DNA from 2 places in the Rhizobium sp. P1_E1 genome. Region 2 is predicted to be linked to the other one. Evidence: riboswitches for the same ligand, from Rfam matches in the RefSeq annotation. Region 2 holds a riboswitch; the other holds the start of a gene.
What was found. A riboswitch is a leader RNA that binds a small molecule or an ion and turns the genes downstream of it on or off. The one in region 2 is predicted to bind thiamine pyrophosphate.
Positions count from the first base shown of each region.

Region 1: another riboswitch for thiamine pyrophosphate. It lies ahead of AC1D1Z_RS05365 (YkoF family thiamine/hydroxymethylpyrimidine-binding protein); the one in region 2 lies ahead of thiC (phosphomethylpyrimidine synthase ThiC).

Region 1 covers NZ_JBFUAY010000008.1:19,326-23,739, forward strand. The annotation lists gene AC1D1Z_RS05355 (ABC transporter ATP-binding protein) at 39-851, opposite strand; gene AC1D1Z_RS05360 (ABC transporter permease) at 848-1,654, opposite strand; partial or broken gene AC1D1Z_RS05365 (YkoF family thiamine/hydroxymethylpyrimidine-binding protein) at 1,667-2,274, opposite strand; TPP riboswitch at 2,265-2,378, opposite strand; gene AC1D1Z_RS05370 (NADPH-dependent FMN reductase) at 2,619-3,215, opposite strand; gene soxR (redox-sensitive transcriptional activator SoxR) at 3,299-3,763, shown strand; gene AC1D1Z_RS05380 (SDR family NAD(P)-dependent oxidoreductase) at 3,915-4,414, shown strand, end outside.
Region 2 covers NZ_JBFUAY010000214.1:1,226-5,639, reverse strand. The annotation lists gene thiO (glycine oxidase ThiO) at 1-860, opposite strand, end outside; gene thiC (phosphomethylpyrimidine synthase ThiC) at 860-2,683, opposite strand; TPP riboswitch at 2,783-2,915, opposite strand; gene AC1D1Z_RS31725 (CobW family GTP-binding protein) at 3,534-4,414, shown strand, end outside.

The DNA of each region.
Region 1 (4,414 bases), on a different contig from region 2:
GCCGAAAAATGTGAGCGGTTTTCGGACGACATCATGCTCTAACTCTTTAAATCAGAACAGGATTCAGATTTGAGGCCGACCGGCCTAAAATCATCCTGTTTTAGCGGATGAAGCAGGGTTTGCAGGATTTCGGTTTCGATCGCCTGGGCCGCCGGCGAGCCGAGATCGGCAATGCTTCTCGGGCGGGGCAGGGGAACGCGGAATTCGCGGATGATACGCGCCGGACGGGCCGAAAGCACGTAGATACGGTCGGAGAGGAACACGGCCTCGCGAACATCGTGGGTGATCAGCAGCGCCGTCCAACGGTGTTCGGTCCACATGCCCTGCAGCCATTCCTGGATCTGCGTGCGCGTCAGCGCGTCCAGCGCGCCGAAAGGCTCGTCGAGCAGCAGCATGTCCTGGGTCTGGACGACGGTGCGCAGCAGCGCGGCGCGCTGGCGCATGCCACCTGACAGCTCGGAGGGATAGTGGTGTTCGAAGCCGGCAAGGCCGAAGCTCTCGAACAGCGGCGCGACGGCGGCGCGGGCCGCGCGGCGGCTCATGCCTTTCACCTCGAGACCGAGTGCCGCATTGTCGATGATCCGGCGCCAGGGCATCAGCGCATCGCGTTGCGGCATGAAGGCGAAGGAATGCGGCGCCTGTTCCAGCGGCACGCCCTTAAAAAGCATGGTGCCGGCATCGGGGCGCAGTGCCTGGGTCAGCAGTCGCAGCACCGTCGATTTTCCGGAGCCGGAGGGGCCGACGATCGAAACGAACTCGCCGTCTGCGACGGCGAGCGAAATATCGCCCAGCACCTTCATGCCGTCGAAGGACTTCGAGATATTGTGCAGTTCAACCATTGCATCGCTCATCGGCGCCGCTCCGCGGTTGGCTGCCAGGGCATGACGAGGCGCTGGATCAATAGCGTCGCTCCGAAGAGGCAGAGTGTCAGGACGGCGCTGATGACGACGGCGGCGAGCACGAGATCGGGACGGAAATTGTTCTTGGCGTTGAGGATATAGATGCCGAGGCCGCGGGCGGCGCCGGCATATTCGGCAAAGATCGCGCCGACGACGGCATAGGTGATCGAGATCCGCAGGCCGGCGAAGAAATAGGGCAGCGAGGAGGGAAGCCGTGCCAGGCGGAAAATGCGCCAGCGGCTCGCTTTCATCGAATTCAGCAATTCGGCGATGTCGCGGTCAGTCGATTCATAGCCCTGCAGCAAGGCGACGAGCAGCGGGAAGAAGGTGACGAGCGCCACCAGCAGGATCTTCGGCAACAGGCCGAAGCCGAACCAGAGGACGACGAGGGGCGCGATCGCCACCAGCGGCAGGGTCTGGCTGGCGATGAAGATCGGCAGCAATGCCCGGCGCATGAAGGGCACGAAATCCATGAGGATCGAGGCGGCGAAGGCGAAGGCCAGCGACAGCGCGAAACCTCCGAGTGTCGCGCCGAGCGTCGGCCAGGTGTTTGATATCAGCGCCTCGCGGTTCAGCCAGCCCTGGATGACGATGCGCGAAGGCGCCGGCAGGATGGAAGGTTTGATACCGGAAAGATCGACATAGAGTTCCCATGCCGCCAAAAAGACGCAGCCGGCCAGCAAGGCGGGTATGCCCCGGTAGAGAGCGGCGCGGTGCGCGGCAAGGCGCGAAGCCGATGGTTGTGGCAGTGTCATCAGCGTTCGATTTCAGGCTTTCGTCGGGCTATTGGCAGACGCCGTGATGTCGAGGGTAACATGTCCTCGGGGTCGCCGAAGCGATAGAAGGCCTCACGAATGGTTGCGAAGACGGCACCGGCATCGCCAGAAAGCCTGGTGCAGAAATTCTTGGCACGGTCGAAGGTGCCGGAGCGCTTCAGGAAGTCGATGCAGCCATAAATCTCGTCCATATGGGTACCGGTTCCCATGACGTAGAGCGAGAATTGCGCAGCGGTCGGCTGGCCGGTCTCGGTGGTGGTTTCAACGGCGGCAAGTGCGGCTGTTATACGTTCGGCAAGCGGCTCCGCCTGACCGAGGGAAGGATTGACGCCGCAGATGACGTCGTCGGGCTCGCCGGGGCAGCCACGTGAAACGGCGGCGGACAGGACGCAATGCTCGCCGGTCTTCGCAGCGGCAACGAATAGATCGTGCATGGCGGCGAAGAGAATGTCAGGCGGGCCGACCAGCAGCGTGGAGATGTCATCGGTCTCGATGCGCAGCCGGTCGCGATAGGGGTCGAGCGCCTTGACGGCATCAAGAATGATGCCGACGAAATTGCCGGACATCGGATAGAGTGACACCTGTGCGCCTGAGAACATCTGAACCTCGCTCCGCTGGCATTACCCAGATCAGCTTTGAAGGGTCCAGAGGCTTGCACCTCACATCTCAGCCCCGGCGATACGGAGCTCCCCTGTTATTTGCGCGGAAACTATCACCGGGGTTTCCTCCCCGCAACAGCAAAATTGCGAACCCGTCTGCGCGGTCGGGATGGACCTGATGCGACGGGAAACACCCGGACGGAGGTCCTGTCCGGGTGTTCCCAATGGTTCCGTACCTGCCGGGAACGGAACCGGAGCTCTCTGCCTCAGGCGGCTAGCGCATAACCCCGAAAATCGGAATCGATTTTCGGGGTTATGCGCAGATTCAAAGTAATAGAGCGTCCTTAGCGCGTCCGAAAAGACGCGCGGCGCTCTGTGTCGGTATAGGGACGATCGCTGCGGGCAGTGACGAGCGCCTGCGTCCACCATTCCAGCCTCGCCATCATCCGATCGAGCAAACGCATTGCGTCGGCGGGATTGTCGAGCCGCCCGTCTGTGTCGAAGCGGTTCCAAGGTGCGGCAAAGCTGACCGAATCGCGGATCGTCACGGCGTGGAGTTCGGCAAAGACGAGCCGCAGCTGTTCGACGGCGCGCAGGCCGCCAGATATGCCGCCATAGGAAACGAAGGCGACCGGCTTGCCCTGCCAGGGCTCGAAGAAGAAATCGATGATCGACTTCAACGAGGCGGTGAAGCTGTGATTGTATTCCGGCGTGACGATGATGAAGGCGTCGGCCATGCCAAGCCGTCCGGCGAGCCTGTCGATTTCGGGGTGCGTCATGTCACGGTTGGCCGGCAGCGCGAAATCCAGCGGGTCGATGATGTCGATATCAAATTGCGGGAAGCGGACGAGCTCCTGCGTCAGCCATTTGACCACCCGGTCGCAGATGCGGCCCTCTCTCGTGCTCCCATAGATGACAGCCAGCCTGGTGGGTGTTTTCACGCGTCGCTCCTTGTTGCGATTGGACTTTACGATTGCAGGAGCCAAGGGTATAAAACCTCAACTAATATTGAGGTCAAGAGGTGATGGATACAATTCCTGCGGCGCCGCTCGGCAAGCTCCTGACGGTCGGTGAAGTGGCAGAGCGCAGCGGCCTGGCCGTCTCGGCGCTGCATTTTTACGAGACCAAGGGGCTGATCTCGAGCATCCGCTCCCGCGGCAACCAGCGGCGCTATGGCCGCGATGTGCTGCGCCGGCTCGGCATCATCAAGGTGGCGCAGCGTGTCGGCATTCCGCTTTCGGAAATCCAGGCGGCGTTCGAGTCCCTGCCGCAGGGACGCACACCGACCGTCGCCGACTGGCAGACGCTGTCGGCGCGCTGGAAGGATGATCTCGACGCCCGAATCAGGCGGCTTAGCCTGCTGCGCGACCGTCTGACAGGCTGCATCGGCTGCGGCTGCCTGTCGATCGAAAGCTGTCCGTTGCGCAATCCCTGCGACCGGCTCGGCAAGGAGGGGCCAGGCGCGCGGCTTCTGGAGACCGAAAACTAGAAGGCTGGAACTTCTTGGGAAGAGCAGTTTCCGGGGTGAGACCAAGTCTCTCCCGGGAAAGATCGATGCGCGCCTTTCTTTCGGTCGGCGTGCTCATATGTTAAGGGCGAGTGACGCAACCGGCGGCACTGTCCGCGAGGAGGACGGCTTCGTGTTTCATCCCAGACTGTTCGAAAATCGCAATGTGGTCGTGACCGGCGCCGGTCGCGGCATCGGCCTTGAAGTGGCCCGGCAGTTCCTGGACTGCGGCGCGAAAGTAATCGTCCATACCGGGCGCAAGCCGGGACGCGACCTCCCGGATTTCCTGCTGACGGCTGAATCTGAAAGACGGGCGCTGCTGCTGCATGCCGATTTCTCCGCAGTCGGTGGCGCAGCGCAATTTGCTGAAGATGCTCTCGCCTTCTTCGACAGGGTCGATGTGCTCGTCAACAATGCCGGTACCATGCTTGGCCGTTTTCCCGCTGCCACGCTCACCGACGCAGAATATGAGGCGGTCGTGCGGCTCAACCAGACATCGGTGGTGGCGCTGACACGCGCGCTGCTGCCGGCATTGAAGGCGGCTGAAGGCGCTGCCATCGTCAACACGGTTTCGATTTCGGCGCTGACCGGCGGCAGCCCCGGCTCCTCGATCTATTCGGCTTCGAAAGCCTT
Region 2 (4,414 bases):
TCGATTACTTGCGGAATGTTGTTGGCAAACGCCGGACGTATGCCAGTCCCGGTCTCGACAACGCGTGCCTCGCCAAACGCCGGATGCAGCGTATAGGCCGCGTTCAGGAATTCCATGAGCGAACGGGCGGTAATCGGTCCGTCATCTTCGGCCTCGATCATCGTCGCCCCGACCATGAAACGGTGATCGTCGCGGGGCACGATATAGATCGGATGGCGTGGATGCAGCATCCTGATCGGCCTGGAAAGCGTCACATCCGCAGTTTCCAGATAGAGCATTTCGCCTCGCACGCCGCGCATGCCGGAAAGTCGCGGTATCGCCGCTGGCCCGGTGCAGTCGAGCACGCCGGCAAATCGCCGGTCTTGCGGCTCGTGTCCGCCGAAATGGAAGACGACGCCACGCTCGCGGAGCCTGCCGGCTAGTCTGGCCAGTGCGCGGCGTGGATCGAGATGCGCTTCCTGCTGGAAGAAAAGAGCCTTTTCGAAGCGGCCGGCAAGTGCAGGTTCGAGGTCGGTCACACCCTTGCGATCGATCCAGACATGACCGGTCGTGCGCGCCGCAAACCGGACGAGATCCGGAAGGTCACGCGGCTGCGCCACGACCAGAGTACCGCGGCGACGAACCTCGCCGGGCACGGCCTCCTCCCACCATCCGGCCGCGCCCAGGCCCAATGTCAGGACAATCTCTTCGGCCGCCTCCCGTTCGCAATAGGGCGCGAGCATTCCCCCAGCAAAATGCGAGGCGCCAAGTCCCGCCGCGCCGGCTTTTTCGATCACCTCGACCGAAAAGCCCCGCCTGACGAGCTCATGGGCCATCGCGAGGCCGGCAACACCGGCCCCTTTGACGAGAAAGGTAGACATTATGCGTTACCCGGAAGGTTTTCGACCGGCATGTAAAGATCGCCGCCATCGCGGTATTTGGCGGCCATGGCTTGCAACCCCTCCCTCTGCGCTTCGGCGCGGATATCGTGCGAAATCCGCATCGAGCAGAATTTCGGGCCACACATGGAGCAGAAATGCGCCACCTTATGCGCCTCCTTCGGCAGCGTTTCGTCGTGGAAGGAACGCGCGGTTTCCGGATCGAGCGAGAGGTTGAACTGGTCCTCCCATCGGAACTCGAAACGGGCGCGCGACAACGCATCGTCGCGCACCCGCGCCGCCGGATGGCCCTTGGCGAGATCGGCGGCATGTGCCGCGATCTTATAGGTGATGACGCCCACCTTGACGTCGTTGCGGTCCGGCAGGCCGAGATGTTCCTTGGGCGTCACGTAGCAGAGCATGGCGGTGCCGAACCAGCCGATCATCGCAGCCCCGATGCCGGACGTGAGGTGGTCATAGCCCGGCGCGATATCGGTGGTTAGCGGTCCGAGCGTATAAAAAGGCGCCTCGCCGCAAACCGCGAGCTGCTTGTCCATGTTTTCCTTGATCTTGTGCATCGGCACATGGCCGGGACCTTCGATCATCACCTGGCAATCCTTCGCCCAGGCGATTTTCGTTAACTCGCCGAGCGTTTCCAGTTCTGCGAACTGCGCCGCATCGTTGGCATCAGCGATCGATCCCGGGCGCAGGCCATCACCGAGCGAGAAGGAAACGTCGTAAGCGCGGCAAATGTCGCAGATCTCCTCGAAATGCTCGTAAAGAAAACTCTCCCTGTGGTGGTGCAGACACCACTTGGCCATGATCGAGCCGCCGCGGGAAACGATGCCGGTGACGCGATTGACGGTCAGCGGGATATAGGCGAGCCGCACGCCGGCATGGATGGTGAAATAGTCGACGCCCTGCTCGGCCTGTTCGATCAGCGTATCGCGATAAACCTCCCAGGTGAGGTCCTCGGCAATGCCGTTCACCTTTTCGAGTGCCTGGTAGAGCGGCACGGTACCGATCGGCACCGGCGAATTGCGGATGATCCATTCGCGGATATTGTGGATGTTTCGGCCGGTCGACAGGTCCATGACCGTGTCGGCACCCCAGCGGATCGCCCAGACCATCTTTTCCACTTCTTCCGCCATGGACGAGGTGACAGCCGAATTGCCGATATTGGCATTGATCTTCACCAGGAAGTTCCGGCCGATGATCATCGGTTCGGATTCTGGATGGTTGATATTGGCGGGAATGATCGCTCGGCCTTCCGCGACTTCCCGACGGACGAAATCCGGTGTCACGAAATCCGGGATATGGGCCCCAAAACTTTCGCCGTCGCGGATGAGAGCTTCCTTGGCCGCCTGTCGGCCGAGGTTTTCGCGAATGGCGATGAATTCCATTTCCGGCGTGACGATGCCGGCCCGCGCATAAGCGAGCTGGGTAACGGCCCTCCCCGCCTTCGCCTTGAAAGGCTGGCTGCGAACGGGGAATTCCGGCGTCAGCCTGTCGCCTGAAACAAAGCCGTTATCCTCCGGCCTGAGGATGCGGCCCCCGTAGGATTCAACATCACCGCGAGCAAGAACCCAGCTTTCGCGCAGGCGTGGCAGGCCTRCATCGATGCGGATTTCGGCACCTTCTGCGGTGTAGGGACCGGAAGAATCGTAGACAGTGACTGGCGGTTCGCCAGAGGTCGGGTGCAGTGCGATCTGACGCATCGGTACGCGGATATCCGGATGAATGGTGCCTGCTTTCAGGACTTTCGCGGAGGCGGGAAGCGGACCTGTGGTGACGACCGGAGTGAGTTTGGTGGCTGCAATATTCATGGTTCGAGGCTCCAAGTTTTGACGTTTGGAGACCCAGTTCCAGTGTTGGAATGATGAAAAAACGCCGTGGATTCCGAAGGACGGATACCCGCCCTCGCTGCCGCAGCGCCCGCACCGTCCCTACGCCAGTATGAACTGGATCAGGTTCAACGGGTCACTGCGCCTCGGGCGGCCAAAGCCGATCCGACCAGCAGTATCTCAGCCCCTTGGCGGGACCCCCCTGGTGAATAGGGCTAAGCTATTGTGAGAAATGCCGCTCCGTCAAGCCCTTAGGGCACCATTCAGAACCCATATCCCGACCGCTTGAGTTCTGTTCATCGCGCCGCTGGGCTGACTGGCTTCATGGAGTTTAGCGAATGTGGCATGCTCAGCGCCGGCCCAATTCCCCGCCAGAACCTCCAGGAACGCAAAGCAGTCGCCAACGGCTCGGTGCCCATCCGCTGTCACCCGACCACCCCTAGCGGCACCACTTTCGCCGGCGACAATAGAATGCCCTCGAAAAGCCAACTTGCGCATGGCGTCCCTCGCCAAAGCTGCGCAAACCAGACTGTTTTTCATGCCCATCCTGTCAATGATCGGGAAAGGGGCAATAAGATCAATAATTAGACGGTATGATCAGTTTTTAATCAAAAATCAAAAAAGCTCATCATTTTGGCAGAATCTGCGGTTTATTTGGCCGAATATGAAACATCAGGTCTCTTGCCTCGTGACGGTATTGCAAGTGTAATTCTCCTCGTCTGATCGGCGCTTCCGGCGTAATCAGACCAGCAAACAGCAGCGGAGCCGCCTTTTCAGCCCGGTCATTTGGCCGAGACGGCGGAGGCGTGCTCGGACGGCAAGGGGATGAGGCATGGCAAAGCTTGCGACGACAATTCTGACCGGGTTTCTCGGGACCGGCAAGACCACGCTTCTCAATCACCTGCTCACCTCAATCGAAAACGAGAGCGTAGCGGTGATCGTCAACGAATATGGGGAGGTCGGCATCGATGGAAAGCTCGTGGTGCCGACGGCGGACGAGGTCATCGAGCTGAACAATGGCTGCATCTGCTGCACTGTCAGGGGCGATCTCATCGCCGCGATCGGCGAACTGCTGCGCTCCGGACGGCCAATCGACCGCATCATCATCGAGACTTCGGGTCTTGCCGATCCGGCGCCGGTTATCCAGTCCTTCCTGCTCGACGAAACGCTCGCCAGGCGGCTGCAGCTTGATGCGATCGTGACCGTCGTCGATGCCCGCCATATGAAGCAACAGCTCTCTCAGGACGAGGCGAGGGAGCAGATCAGCTTTGCCGACGTGCTGCTGCTCAACAAGATCGACCTGGAGAGCGCCGAGGACCTTGCCGCCACCGAGCAGCAATTGCGCGGGATCAATCCGCTTGCCCGGATCATCCGGACGAGGGATTGCAAGGTCGAGCTCTCCGCGGTGCTCGACGTCGGCGCCTTCGACCTCAAGAACATCCTGTCTATCGACCCCGATATTCTCAAGGACCATGAACACGAGCACGACCAGAGCATCGGTTGCGTGGCGATCCAGGACTTCGGCCCGCTCGATCCAGCGGCGCTGAACGTCTGGCTCAATCGCCTGGCTCAGGAGATCGGCACGGACCTCTTCCGCATGAAGGGCGTGCTGAATCTCCACGGCGARCAGCGCCGCTATGTCTTTCACGGCGTGCACATGACGCTTGAAGGACGCCCCGGAAAGGCCTGGGGGCCATCGGAAAAGCGGCTCAA